Regions from separate parts of the Streptomyces sp. NPDC051963 genome, predicted to be linked through region 2. Evidence: riboswitches for the same ligand, from Rfam matches in the RefSeq annotation. Region 2 holds a riboswitch; each other region holds the start of a gene.

Region 1 (3,199 bases), on a different contig from region 2:
GTGCCCGGCGGGCTGCACGGCGGCGACGCGGGCGCCTCCCCTTACCTGTTCTTCCGGGTCGACGACCTGGACGCCGCCGTCGCGAAGGTCCTCGAACTGGGCGGCACGACCGAGGAACTCGGCGCGGAGGACCCCGACTCGGAGGCCCGCTTCGGCCGGTTCAAGCTGTGCCGGGACGACCAGGGGTCGGCCTTCGGGCTGCACCAGCCACCAGAAGGCCGCTGACCACCTCGCCCGACATCACGGCGTCCGCGCTGAGCGAACCCCCTCACCCTTCACTCTGTACGTCCTGTACATTTTCTACAGAGACAGCACTGTCGAGGAGGGGTTCGCCATGAACCGACCGTCCGCCCGCTACGTCCTGCCCGAATTCACGGAGCGCACCAGCTTCGGGCAGAAGACGATGGATCCCTACTCGAAGCTGCTGGAGGAGCGGATCGTCTTCCTCGGTACGCCGGTCGACGACACCTCGGCGAACGACGTCATGGCGCAGTTCATGCACCTCGAGTACCAGGACCCGGACCGGGACATCTCGCTCTACATCAACTCCCCCGGCGGCTCCTTCAGCGCGATGTCGGCGATCTACGACACGATGCGGTTCATCACCTGCGACGTGGAGACCATCTGCCTGGGCCAGGCGGGCTCGTCCGCCGCCGTGCTGCTGGCCGCGGGCACGGCGGGCAAGCGGTTCGCGCTGCCGGGCGCTCGCATGGTGATCCATCAGCCGGCGCTGCCGGAGCCGATCCAGGGGCAGGCCAGCGATCTCGCCATCCACGCCGAGGAGTTGATGCGGGTGCGCGTCCGCCTGGAGGAGATGCTCGTACGGCACACCGGACGCACGCACGACCAGGTGAGCGCGGACATCGAGCGGGACAAGATCCTCACCGCCCAGGAGGCCCTGGACTACGGGCTGGTGGACCGGATCATCCCCAGCCGCAGGTCCACCATCGCCCCGCCCACCGGGAAGTGACACGCCGGTGCTCCCACCCGAGCTTCCGCCGCTGCCCGCCCTCACGTGCGCCGAGGGCGAGTTGATCGACCGTTATCTCGATGTGGTCGACCTGCTCGGCCGGATCAACCCGGCCCACCACGGGGACACGTACCGCGGACTGCGCGCCGCCCAGGCGTTGGTGTCCAAGGCGAGCGAACTGCGCGACGCGCTGGCGCTGATGCACCAGCGGGGCGAGACGGAGTTGCACGCCCCTACGCTCACGCGGGCGATGCGCGTTCTGGACGGCGAGCGCCGGACGGCGCGTGTCATCGTTCCGCCGCGCTCCGACAGTTGACGCACTCCACCTCCGGTCCGGATATCCGCCACGACGGCGAGACGTCCGGACCGGCGCTGAAACGGACCAAATGGCGTACCCCTGTTCGGAGTAGACGTTTGTCATTTTTTGGGACCGCAGAGCTTGCGCAACACGCGTATCTCGAAGGCGGTTGAGACCCTTCCGTGCTGGTCGGGGGGTCAGCGAGGCCCTCGACACTCGCTCGAACAGAGGGGTGTCCACCCGAACGGGTGAGTGGTGAGTAACCCCACAAATACCCGATTCCATTGGGTCTTTCGTTCATCCGTGCGTGAAGATCCCTGTCTGACGACAAGACCCCGCCAGAGCGGCGGGGCGATCCGGGCGGACGCCGAGTCCTGCCGCCGCCCGGATGACCGGTCGACAGGAGTGGATCGGCAGGAGTGGAGGACCCGAGCACGACGGGTCGCCGGAACGGTCACGCCATGACCGCGCCGAGCAGCCCTTGGGGTGAAGCCGCGTCAGCGGCCGGGCAACTTCGCCAGCCCGAATCCGACAGGTCATCCTTCACAGGCGGCTGACGAAGGGTTGCGCATGACTGCGCTCAATCGTGTCCCGTCGCTGATGGCCCGAGCCGGCACGGCATCGGCTCTCACCCTCGCCGCCGTGGGCGGCTCCATCGTGGCGCCGGGCCTCGTCTCCGAGGCCGAGGCCGCCACTCCGGCGACGAAGGCGCTCCAGGTCGCGGCCTCCAAGAAGGGCGCGCCGTACAAGTACGGCGCCACCGGACCGCGCCGGTTCGACTGCTCGGGGCTGACGCTGTACTCGTACAAGAAGGCGGGCAAGAGCCTGCCGCGTACGGCGGCTCAGCAGTACAACAAGACGCGCCACATCTCCGGCAAGAGCCGCAAGGCCGGAGACCTGGTGTTCTTCCACTCGGGCTCGAACGTCTACCACGTCGGCATCTACGCCGGGAAGGGAAAGATCTGGCACTCCCCGAAGACCGGGGACGTCGTAAGACTGTCGAAGATCTGGACCAAGAGCGTCTGGTACGGCCGGGTCAAGTGACCTGAGCGACGCGGTGGCGGCGCCCTGACGCGCCGCCACCGCGTCCGGGCTTGATTCCTAAGGTTCCTGCTGAACCGCCGTGCTCACCGGCCGCGCCGGGACCGTCCAGGGCAGTTCGATGGAGACGGTCTTGCCGCCCTCGCGAGTGGGCCGGATTCTCAGTTTGCCGCCGCATTCGGCGGTCAGCCAGCGGATGATGACCAGGCCGCGGCCGTTGTCCTGCTGCACTGCCGCGGGCAGCCGCTTGGGAAGCCGCGGGTGACTGTCGGTCACGCCGATGTGCAGTTGTTCGTCACGGTCGAGGTCGATGTCCACCGTGAAGGTGGGTGACTGCCCGAAAGTGTGCTGTACGGCGTTGGTGGCGAGTTCGGAGACGATGAGGCGGACCGTGTCGGCCAGTTCCGTGTCGGCGGGCAGTCCCCACTCCACCAGGGTGCCGACCACATAGGTGCGAGCCGCGGAGACCGAAGCGGGATCGCTCGGCAGAGTGACGGATGCTTCCAGATGGTCTGCCATGGCGACGTCGTCCCTTTCCGACGGGACCGCAGTCCGACACGGATCGGAGGGTTCGAGTACGGTCCCGGACTGGTGCTTCGTCGCCAGACTGCCATCACCGGACCGGTCACGGGTGCGATCCACCAAGATATGCATATATCTGTCGCTCGAAGCGGTGAACTCTGCGACGGCAGAGCGTATTTGGACGGCACGGAAGGAGTAAGGAGGAGCCCATGCAGCACGGTCCCGCGGTACGCCGCCGAAAACTGGGCGCCGAATTGCGCACGCTGCGCACCGGCGCCGGACTCACCAGCGGCGAGGCGGCCCGGCTCGTGGGCTGGCACCAGTCCAAGGTGAGCCGCATCGAAACCGGCGCGAGCGGTGTGAAACCG
Region 2 (3,199 bases):
CGCGGGGTTGGCCGGCGCCTCCACCGCGTACATCCAGGCGATCTTGTGCCGCAGCTGGGTCAGCATCGAGGTCAGCGCGGGGCTGCCGGAGGCCTGGGCGAGCGTCTCGTGGAACCAGCCCCCCAGGGAGCGCAGATCCTCGCTGTTGCCGCGCCTGGCCCGCTCCTGGCCCAGCCTGACCAGGCCCCGCAGCACCTTGAGGTGGGCCTCGGTGCGCCGCTGGGCGGCCCTGGACGCGCCGAGCGGCTCCAGGAGCATCCGCATCTCCAGCAGGTCGGCGGCCTCCTGCTCGGTCGGTTCGGCGACGCACGCGCCCGCGTGCCGCCGGGTGACCACGAAGCCCTCGGCCTCCAGCGTGCGCAGGGCCTCACGGACGGGGACGCGCGAGACGCCGTAGCGGCGGGCGAGGAGTTCCTCGGTGAGCCTGCCGCCGCGCTCGTAGACACCGGCGACGATGTCGTCCCGGATCGCCGTGCATACCGAGTGCGCCGGAATACGCATGACCGACCTCCGCCTTAATCCCCGTGAAACGTCGATGATTGACGTGTGTTCCGTGACTCTATTGCAATGAGCCGGAATTTCCGATGGCGGGCCGGAATCCATGGATATTTTTTGGACAACCGGGCGTGTGAAACGCCGAAACCCCGGCTCGGGAGCCGGGGCCTCGGGACGCGGAGCGATCGGTGGGTCGGTCGTCAGACGCCCACGCCGTGCGAGCGCAGGTAGGCGACGGGGTCGATGTCGGAGCCGTACTCCGCGGTCGTACGGGCCTCGAAGTGCAGGTGCGGTCCGGTGACGTTGCCGGTCGCGCCGGAGAGGGCTATCTGCTGACCGGGGGTGACGCTCTGGCCCACCGAGACGCCGATGGACGACAGGTGGCCGTACTGGGTGTACGTGCCGTCGTTCATCTTGATCACGACCTCGTTGCCGTACGAGCCGCCCCAGCCCGCCTCGACGACGGTGCCGCGGCCGACCGCGTGGACGGAGGTGCCGCTCGCGGCGTGGAAGTCGACGCCGGTGTGGCTGCCGGAGGACCACAGGGAGCCGCCGGTCTGGTAGCCGGTGGAGACGTACGAGCCGGTGATCGGTGCCACATAGCTGTTGAGGCGCTTGCGCTCGGCCTCGCGGGCGGCACGCTCCTTGGCCTCGCGGGCCTTCTTCGCCTTCTCCGCGGCGGCCTTCTTGGCGGCAGCCTCGGCCCTCTTCTCGGCTGCGGCCTCCTCGGCGGCCTCCTTCTGCGCGGCGGCCTGCTCCGCGATCGGGTCGGCGGAGTCGGCGATGCTGATGACCGGGATCAGGCCGGTCGTCTCGGCGGCGGACTCGGCCGCGAGCGCGGGTGCTGCCAGGGTGCCGATGACGCCGGTGGTGGTGAGGGCCGCGACGCCCGCCGCGCGGGCGGTGGTGCGCTGGATCCGGCTGGGACGGCGGTGCTTCCCGGTGGCGCAGGTGAACGCCATGTGGTGGCTGGTCCTTTCCTTCCTTCTCGCCTACCGGGTTAGCTGACGGGTTCGGAGCAGGAAGGTCTCCTACGGACCCCCTCGCTGCACGCGCGGGCGTCCGATTCACCCCAGGGACTACGTATGTGGGTCCCCGGCTCCCCTGGCTCGCGCCGTCTGGGGACTCGGCGATGGCTGTCCGGTGCCGCGGATGCGGCGCACTGCCTGACGGACAGCCCGGAAGACGCTAAACGGGACATCTTTCAATCCCCAAACGGATCACGGCTTTTGTAGCGCATGCCACAGGCCAGACAGGCAACCTCTCCCGTAATTCGGACATAAAGGAGCCCTGGTGACGCTTCCGTCACCAGGGCTCCACACGCGCGTGCCCGAACGTTCGCCTCTACTCGGCGGACACGACGGTGACTTGGCCGATGCCGAGGGCCTCGACCGGCTCCTTGATCTGCGCCGCGTCGCCCACGAGAACCGTCACCAGACGGTCCACGGGGAAGGCTCGTACGGCAGCCGCGGTGGCCTCGACGGTGCCGGTCGCGGCGAGCTCGCGGTAGAGCGTGGCCTGATAGTCGTCCGGCAGGTACTGCTCCACCTGGTCGGCGAGCGTGCCGGCCACGGCGGCAGCGGTCTCGTACTTCAGCGGCGCCACCCCGACGAGGTTCTGTACGGCGACATCGCGCTCGGCGTCGGTGAGCCCGTCCGCGGCGAGCGTGCGCAGCACCGTCCACAGGTCCTGGAGTGCGGGGCCGGTGTTCGGGGTGTCGACGGAGCCGCTGATGGCGAGCATCCCGGCGCCCGAGCCGTCCGGGGCGGACCGCAGCACCTGTCCGAACGCCCGCACTCCGTAGGTGTAGCCCTTCTCCTCGCGCAGGACGCGGTCCAGCCGGGAGGTGAGGGTGCCGCCGAGGCAGTACGTGCCGAGCACCTGCGCGGGCCACACGCGATCGTGCCGGTCGGGACCGACCCGGCCGATGAGCAGCTGCGTCTGGACGGCGCCGGGGCGGTCCACGATGACGACCCGGCCGGTGTCGTCGGCGGTCACCGGAGGCACCGGGCGCGGCTGCGCGGGCGAGCCCGTCCAGGAGCCGATCGTCTCGCCGAGCAGCGCGTCCAGGTCGATGCCGGTGAGGTCGCCGACGACCACGGCGGTGGCCGTGGCGGGACGGACGTGCTTCTCGTAGAAGGCACGGACGGCCGCGGAGTCGATGGCCGCGACCGTGTCCTCGGTGCCCTGGCGCGGGCGCGACATGCGCGAGTCCGCCGGGAACAGCTCCTTGGAGAGCTCCTTGGCGGCCCTGCGGGAGGGGTTGGCCAGCTCGTGCGGGATCTCGTCGAGGCGGTTGCGGACCAGCCGCTCGACCTCGCTGTCCGCGAAAGCGGGCGCCCTGAGGGCGTCGGCGAGCAGCCCGAGCGCCTTGGGCAGACGCGAGACCGGGACCTCGAGGCTCACCCGGACGCCGGGGTGGTCGGCGTGCGCGTCGAGCGTGGCACCGCAGCGCTCCAGCTCGGCGGCGAACTCCTCGGCGGAGAGCTTGTCGGTGCCTTCGGAGAAGGCCCGCGCCATGATCGTGGCGACGCCGTCGAGGCCGGCCGGTTCGGCGTCCAACGGCGCGCCCAGGAGCACCTCTACGGCGACGACCTGCTGGCCGGGGCGGTGGCAGCGCAGAACGGTCACGCCGTTGTCGAGGGTCCCGCGCTCGGGGGCCGGGAACGCCCACGGCCTGGCCTCGCCGGCCTGCGGCTCGGGG
Region 3 (3,199 bases), on a different contig from region 2:
GCGGACACCCTCGGGGCGACCGTGATAGCGCCGATCGTGGAGGAGTCGGCCAAGGCGGCGGCCGTCTTACTCGTCTTCCTCTTCCGGCGACGCGACTTCACCGGGATCGTCGACGGGGTGGTGATAGCCGGCGTCACCGCCACCGGCTTCGCGTTCACCGAGAACATCCTCTACCTCGGTACGGCCTTCGGTACCGACCAGCTCAGCGGCGACCGCGGCATCGCCTCCGTCACCGCGGCGACCTTCTTCGTGCGCATCATCATGTCGCCGTTCGCGCACCCGCTCTTCACCGTCCTCACCGGCATCGGCTTCGGCGTCGCCGCGCTCTCGGGGGACCGGCAGCATCTGCGCCGGGTCCTCGTGCCGCTGTCCGGGCTGCTGCTGGCGATGGGCATGCACGCGATGTGGAACGGCTCGTCCACGTTCGGCGAGTACGGGTTCTTCGCCGTGTACGCCGCCTTCATGGTGCCCGCGTTCGGGCTGCTCACCTGGCTGGTCATCTGGACCCGGCAGCGCGAGCTGAGGACCGTACGAGCCGAGCTGCCCGCGTACGTCGCCGCCGGCTGGCTGGGGCCGACCGCGCCCTTCGTACTCGGATCGATGCGGGCGCGACGGCTGGCCCGGGAGTACGCCCGCCATCACTTCGGCAGGCCGGCGGGGCGGGCGGTGGCGCAGTACGAGGCGTACGCGACGTCGCTGGCGTTTCTGCGCCACCGGGGGCGGCGGGGGCGGGCGGGCACCGACTTCGTCGTACGCGAACGGGAGTTGCTGCATGAGCTGTGGCAGCGGCGGAGGGTCGCGGGACCGGCGCTGGAGTACGCGGCCCGAGTGACGGCGCCGGTCGTCATGCCGCCGGCCTGGCCGATGTACGGTCCCGCGGCACCGTATCCGGCGCACCACAACCCGTACCGGACCTAGGCCTCGCGAGTGGCCGCGAGTAACCCGCCCAGGCCGAGCTGCGCTCCGCCCGAAAACCGGCAGCCCTGACGTCGGGGGGTCGTCGTCAGGGCCGCCGGGGAAGGGGAGGCTGGCTCAGGGGTTCAAGCCCTTGCTCCGCAGCCAGGCCATCGGGTCGATGCCGCTGCTGTCGGAGCTACTGGTGTGGACCTCGAGGTGGAGGTGAGCGCCGGTGACATTGCCGGTCGCACCGACGCGGCCGATGACATCGCCGGTGGCGACCTTCTGGCCGACGCTGACACTGATCGAGGACTGGTGGGCGAACCACAGCTCAGTGCCGTCGTCCAGGGTGAGGACGGTCTTGTAGCCGTACGAACCGTCCCAGCCGGCCTGGGTGATGGTGCCGCTGTGGATGGCCTTGATGAGCGTGCCCGTGGGGGCGGCGAAGTCGAGCCCGGTGTGGTAGCCGGAGGACCAGAGGGAACCGGCCTGACCGAAGGTCGAGGTGATGGTGTACGAGGAGGTCGGCAGCGCGAACTGCTTGGCCAGCTCGGCGAGCCGCTCGGCCTCCGCCTTCTGCCGGGCCGCCTCCTCCGCCTTCGCCTTCGCGGCGGCGGCCTTGGCCTCGGCCTGCCTCTCCGCCTCGGCTGCCGCGTCGGCGGCCTTCTTCTGGGCGGCGGCCTGCGCGGCCTGGGCGGCCTTGGTGTCGACCTGGTCCTGCTGCTGCTCGGCCTGGGCCAGGATCCTGGACCGCAACACCTCACCGGCGTCGGAGGTGCCCTGCTCGGTGTCCTCGGAGGCCACATTGACGCTGCTGAGCGCGGTGTCCTGGGCCTCCTCGTCCGAGGAGTCGTCCGAGATGATCGAGCCCACGGACGGCAGGTCGGGCATGGAGATGGACACCGGCGGCTTGCCGGTGTTGGCGCTGGCCATGCCGCCCGCGCCGACGGCGGCTATGACACCGACGCCCAGAACCGTGGAGCTGCGGGCGAATGCCCCGTTGCGCTGCTTGCTGACGCGGTGCCGGCCGCGTAGGGGAGGGAGGGACTCCTCGGTGGGATTCCACTCCTCCTGCGGGCCCTCGTCGTCGGTGCGGTAGCCCCCGTACACAACGGTGTCGGGCTTGCGCTGACTAGGCACGAACGGGGCCTCTGGAGCAGGCCGGTTGGACGCCACGTAGGCGTACTCCTTTCCTTCCCTATCGCCTACCGGGTTAGCTGACGGGTTCGGAGAGGAAGGTCTCCTACGCGCGTATACCCGCCGTGCTTCCACGGTGGCATCCGCGCGATTCACCCCAAGGTGGTGGTTCCCCGGTTCCCTTGCGGAATTCGGCGCGTGCGCACGGAGCCGACTCTTGTGACGGCTGGGACGACCGCGCTGCGTTATCGAACGTTAATAGACCCAGGGGCCGGATTCCAAGCGGTTCCACTTGATCATTAACGTTTTTGCCCAGGACGTACGGGCCATGACCGGTGAAAATCGGGCGAGTTGACCACGTCACCGAAGCAACTCATCGGCCCCACCAGTTCTGACGTTGTGTCAGTTGTTATCGCAACGGGGTGGCTCGATCACGCCGGGTGACAACGGGCATCACTCGGGCTCGGCATGGGCCGGAACACACCGAAGGGCCCGGATCGCAATGATCCGGGCCCTTCGGCCTTCAGTAGCGGGGACAGGATTTGAACCTGCGACCTCTGGGTTATGAGCCCAGCGAGCTACCGAGCTGCTCCACCCCGCGTCGTTGTGTTCACAAGTGTACGTCATCCGTGGGACACCCATGACCACACGGTGGTTCACCCGGCGGGATTGCCCGCGTGGGTGAGGGTTTCCCAGGCGACGAAGAGGCCGTCGGTGCCGGCGGGGCGGGTCTGTTCGGCGAGTTTGCGGGCGGTGGGGACGGAGAGGTGGAGACGGTCCTCGAGGTGGTTCAGGGCGACTTCCAGGTCCGGGCCCATGGTCCTGGCGATCCTGCCGCCGCACAGCCAGGTCGGCGCGGGTGCGCCCAGCTGGTGGCGGGCGTGCAGGGAGAGGGCGGCCTTGAGCCGGTCCTTGGCCTCGGCGTACAGGTCGACGCCCTGGTGCCAGGCGGTCTCGGCGATGTGCGCGGTGGCGGCGAGGGAGTGGCCGACGTGCTCGAAGTCACGGCAGGTCTCCTGGGTGACGCCGTCCTTGTAGGTGGACTGCTTGAACCAGTACGACGTCAGCCGCTGCGGGCTGTCCATGCCGGAGCCGGGCGCGGTGAGCGGGAGGCGGCCGTCCTTGCGCAGGTAGAAGTAGGCGGGGACGCGGTCGCGGAAGCGTT
Region 4 (3,199 bases), on a different contig from region 2:
GCCGGGCGAGCAGGGGGGCGTACGGCGAGCCGAGCGCGTGCGCTGCCGCGCCCGCGTCGAGGACGTGGTCGCCGAGCCGGACGCCGACCCTGCGTTCGTCGGTACCGGCGGGGGAGAAGACACCGTACGGAAGGTTGTGCGGGCCGAAGGGGTCGCCCTCGGGGACATCGAAGGGGGGCATGGGTGCTGCCTCTCTCTCGTGCGGTCCGTATGCCTGCTGTGTCATGTGGTCGCGGAACACGTTACGGGTGCGTTGCCCGCCGGGGGAGGCGCAGGTCAGCGGGGTCATGGAGCCGTGGATGCGCCGGCCGGCGGCAAGATCTCAACGAGCCCCGGTTCACGGCGTGTTCGGGACGGTGGGGGCGCATGTGAGCGTGGGAGGCGTCCGGTTCACGTCGAGTCGGTCAGGGATTCTGTCCGTATTCTCTGATCATGGCCGCATCCACCGAATATTCACTCATCGCCACTGACCTGGACGGCACGCTGCTCCGGGGCGATGACACGCTCTCCGACCGGTCGCTCGCCGCGCTTGCGCAGGTGACGGCGTTCGGCGCCCGGCACTTGGTGGTGACGGGGCGTCCGGCCCCGAGAGTGCGGCCGCTGCTCGACATCCTCGGCTGCGGGGGGCTCGCGGTGTGCGGACAGGGCGCGCAGGTGTACGACGCCGGCGCGGACCGTCTGCTGTGGTCCGTCACCCTGGACCGGGAGCTGGCCGAGACCGCGCTCGGCAAGATCGAGGCGGAGGTCGGGCAGGTGTACGCCGCCGTCGACCAGGACGGCGTCGAAGGGCTCACGCTCATCGAGCCGGGGTACCTGATGCCCCACCCGACCCTGCCCGCCGTACGCGTGGGGCGCCGCGACGACCTGTGGTGCGCGCCCATCAGCAAGGTGCTGCTGCGCCATCCCGCGCTGTCCGACGACGAGTTGGCGGCGACGGCGCGATCGGTGGTGGGTTCCCTCGCGACGGTCACCATGTCGGGGCCCGGGACCGTCGAACTCCAGCCATGCGGAGTGACCAAGGCGACCGGTCTCGCGCTGGCGGCCGAGCACCTGGGGCTGGGGCCTCAACAGACCATCGCCTTCGGGGACATGCCCAACGACATTCCCATGTTCGACTGGGCGGCTCGCGGCATTGCCATGGCAAATGCCCATCCCGAACTGAAGGCGGTGGCCGACGAGGTCACCCTGTCGAACGAGGACGACGGCATCGCCGTCGTCCTCGAACGACTCTTCCCGAAGGGGTAGTTCCCGGTGTGCGCCGAAAACTCGGAACGTACCGGGACTCAGTACGCGCCGAAGACGTTGTCGATCGAGCCGTACCGCTGGAACGCGTAGTTGCAGGCGGCGGTGATGTTCGCGACCGGGTCGTACGGGTCGAACGACGTGCCGGCCACGTGGTAGGCCTGGAAGGTCGGGTCGATGACCTGGAGGAGGCCCTTCGACGGGGTGCCCGCGGCGGCGTTGGAGTCCCAGTTGTTGATGGCGTACTGGTTGCCCGAGGACTCCCGCATGATGTTGCGGTAGATGCCGTCGTACGACCCGGGGATTCCGTTCTGCGCCATCACCTGGAGGGACGCCTGGATCCAGCCGTCGAGGCTGTTGGCGTAGCCCAGCGAGGTGGCTGTGGTCACGGTCGGGGTGGCCGCGGAGGCGCTGGTCGCGCCGACGATCGGCAGCGCGAGCACGGCGACGCCGGTGCCGGCGACGGCGATGGCGCGGGTGACGCGGGCGGTTCTGGTGCGGCGGTGCTTTCCGGCTGCAGACATGGCGAAGTTCCTCTCCGGCGCCTGCGAGGTGAGCTGTCGGGTTCGGGCTGGGAGGTGCCCGGCCACGCCCTTACGGGTGCGACTTGACCCCAAGCCGGTCCGGTGTGGTGTCCGGTCCGGCGGCTTACCTGGGTCCCCCGCTCCTGCCGTGCGGTGAGTTCGTCAACGGGTCGTTCGGGCGGCGGCAGGATTAGGCGTCCGCCCGACAGGCCGGGAACGTATGCGAGAGCACATGTCCGGAACAAGTACCGGATTCACACATCGTGCCTATTGACCTTGATCCGAGGGGAATGCGGTGCTTGATCCTTTGCGGTCACAAAGCCCAACTGGCCGCAAAGGGAAGGCGGATCCGGCCATATCTGTGGAGCTCCTGTGCAGGCGCGGACGTGAGTCAAGTCACGTCGATGCACAAGGTTGGCAAATCGGGCAATCAGGCCAAGAGGGTTTTATTAACCGGCCGTTCGCGGGATGCGCTTCTCCCATGTCCGGTGAAAGAGGACCTGACCGCCCTCCGTGCAGATCACCTCGTCGGAGGTGACGAAGTCGTCCCCCTCGCAGCTGATCTCCGAGCGGGTGCGGACGGTGGTGTCCCAGCCCGGCTCCGGACGGTGCAACCGGATCGACCAGTCCGAGCGGGTGCGGGCCGAGAGCGGGTCCCTCTCGTCGATCGTGTACGTCTCCAGCGCTTCCTCGGTGAACTCGAGGCCGTCGGGGTACACGCGCGTGCCGCCGTACCGCGGATCGACCTCCAGGCGCCACGAGCCCCGGGCGACGTCCCGCACCACCAGGCGCTCGGGCCGCGGCTCGTCCAGCGTCGCGGGGAAGTTCACGCCCAGCGGCTCGGCCTGCTCGGGCTCCTCGAAACGGACATTACCGCCCATTTTCGGCTTGCGTACGGGCAGTTCGAGGGAGCTGCCCGCCGGGTCGAGGGTGAAGCCCGCCGCGGAGTCGGGCTGCGGCCAGATCCACGGCCAGTACGCGGAGGAGACGGCGAGCCGGATGCGGTGGCCGGGCGGGAAGACGTGGCCGATGCCGTTCAGCTCGAAGGTCACCTCCTCGGTGGCGCCCGGCGTCCACGGCACGGCCCGCTCGCGCCCCTCCCGCGCCGACAGGTTCAGCACCCCGCGCGTGACCAGGGTCGACGAGCCGTCCGGGGCCACGTCGCAGACCCGGGCGATCACCTGGCCGCGCGGGACGTCCGAGGCCAGCCGCAGCGTCACCCGCGGCCGCCCCAGCACCCAGGTCTCCTCGGCCACCGGGAACTCGAAGCACACCGACCGCGCGTCCTCCTCCCGCTGGTCCGGCGGCAGGTCGGCATCGTTGCCGAAGGGGAAGAAACGGCCGGCGTCGACCCCGGTGTGCATCGGTGACCGTACGAGAGCGGGGGCGCCCTGACAGCCGTACGACACTGTCGTGACGTCGGGAGAGGGCCA

What was found. Region 2 has a riboswitch for cyclic di-AMP ahead of ACIHFB_RS20165 (M23 family metallopeptidase). Riboswitches for the same ligand answer to the same signal wherever they lie in the genome.
Positions count from the first base shown of each region.
Region 1: linked by a shared signal. The riboswitch ahead of ACIHFB_RS05545 (C40 family peptidase) and the one ahead of ACIHFB_RS20165 (M23 family metallopeptidase) in region 2 are both predicted to bind cyclic di-AMP.
Region 3: linked by a shared signal. The riboswitch ahead of ACIHFB_RS42615 (M23 family metallopeptidase) and the one ahead of ACIHFB_RS20165 (M23 family metallopeptidase) in region 2 are both predicted to bind cyclic di-AMP.
Region 4: linked by a shared signal. The riboswitch ahead of ACIHFB_RS36170 (transglycosylase SLT domain-containing protein) and the one ahead of ACIHFB_RS20165 (M23 family metallopeptidase) in region 2 are both predicted to bind cyclic di-AMP.

Region 1 is NZ_JBIUCC010000001.1:1,299,605-1,302,803, forward strand. Features, by position in the region: gene ACIHFB_RS05530 (VOC family protein) at 1-225, shown strand, start outside; gene ACIHFB_RS05535 (ATP-dependent Clp protease proteolytic subunit) at 335-970, shown strand; gene ACIHFB_RS05540 (hypothetical protein) at 978-1,286, shown strand; cyclic di-AMP (ydaO/yuaA leader) riboswitch at 1,624-1,835, shown strand; gene ACIHFB_RS05545 (C40 family peptidase) at 1,839-2,312, shown strand; gene ACIHFB_RS05550 (ATP-binding protein) at 2,370-2,828, opposite strand; gene ACIHFB_RS05555 (helix-turn-helix domain-containing protein) at 3,041-3,199, shown strand, end outside.
Region 2 is NZ_JBIUCC010000004.1:783,304-786,502, forward strand. Features, by position in the region: gene ACIHFB_RS20160 (GntR family transcriptional regulator) at 1-501, opposite strand, end outside; gene ACIHFB_RS20165 (M23 family metallopeptidase) at 696-1,457, opposite strand; cyclic di-AMP (ydaO/yuaA leader) riboswitch at 1,471-1,637, opposite strand; gene ACIHFB_RS20170 (pitrilysin family protein) at 1,840-3,199, opposite strand, start outside.
Region 3 is NZ_JBIUCC010000015.1:19,494-22,692, forward strand. Features, by position in the region: gene ACIHFB_RS42610 (PrsW family intramembrane metalloprotease) at 1-918, shown strand, start outside; gene ACIHFB_RS42615 (M23 family metallopeptidase) at 1,033-2,073, opposite strand; cyclic di-AMP (ydaO/yuaA leader) riboswitch at 2,085-2,241, opposite strand; tRNA gene ACIHFB_RS42620 (tRNA-Met) at 2,562-2,635, opposite strand; gene ACIHFB_RS42625 (alginate lyase family protein) at 2,691-3,199, opposite strand, start outside.
Region 4 is NZ_JBIUCC010000009.1:379,189-382,387, reverse strand. Features, by position in the region: gene fahA (fumarylacetoacetase) at 1-181, opposite strand, end outside; gene ACIHFB_RS36175 (HAD family hydrolase) at 433-1,245, shown strand; gene ACIHFB_RS36170 (transglycosylase SLT domain-containing protein) at 1,284-1,766, opposite strand; cyclic di-AMP (ydaO/yuaA leader) riboswitch at 1,770-1,932, opposite strand; gene ACIHFB_RS36165 (CocE/NonD family hydrolase) at 2,216-3,199, opposite strand, start outside.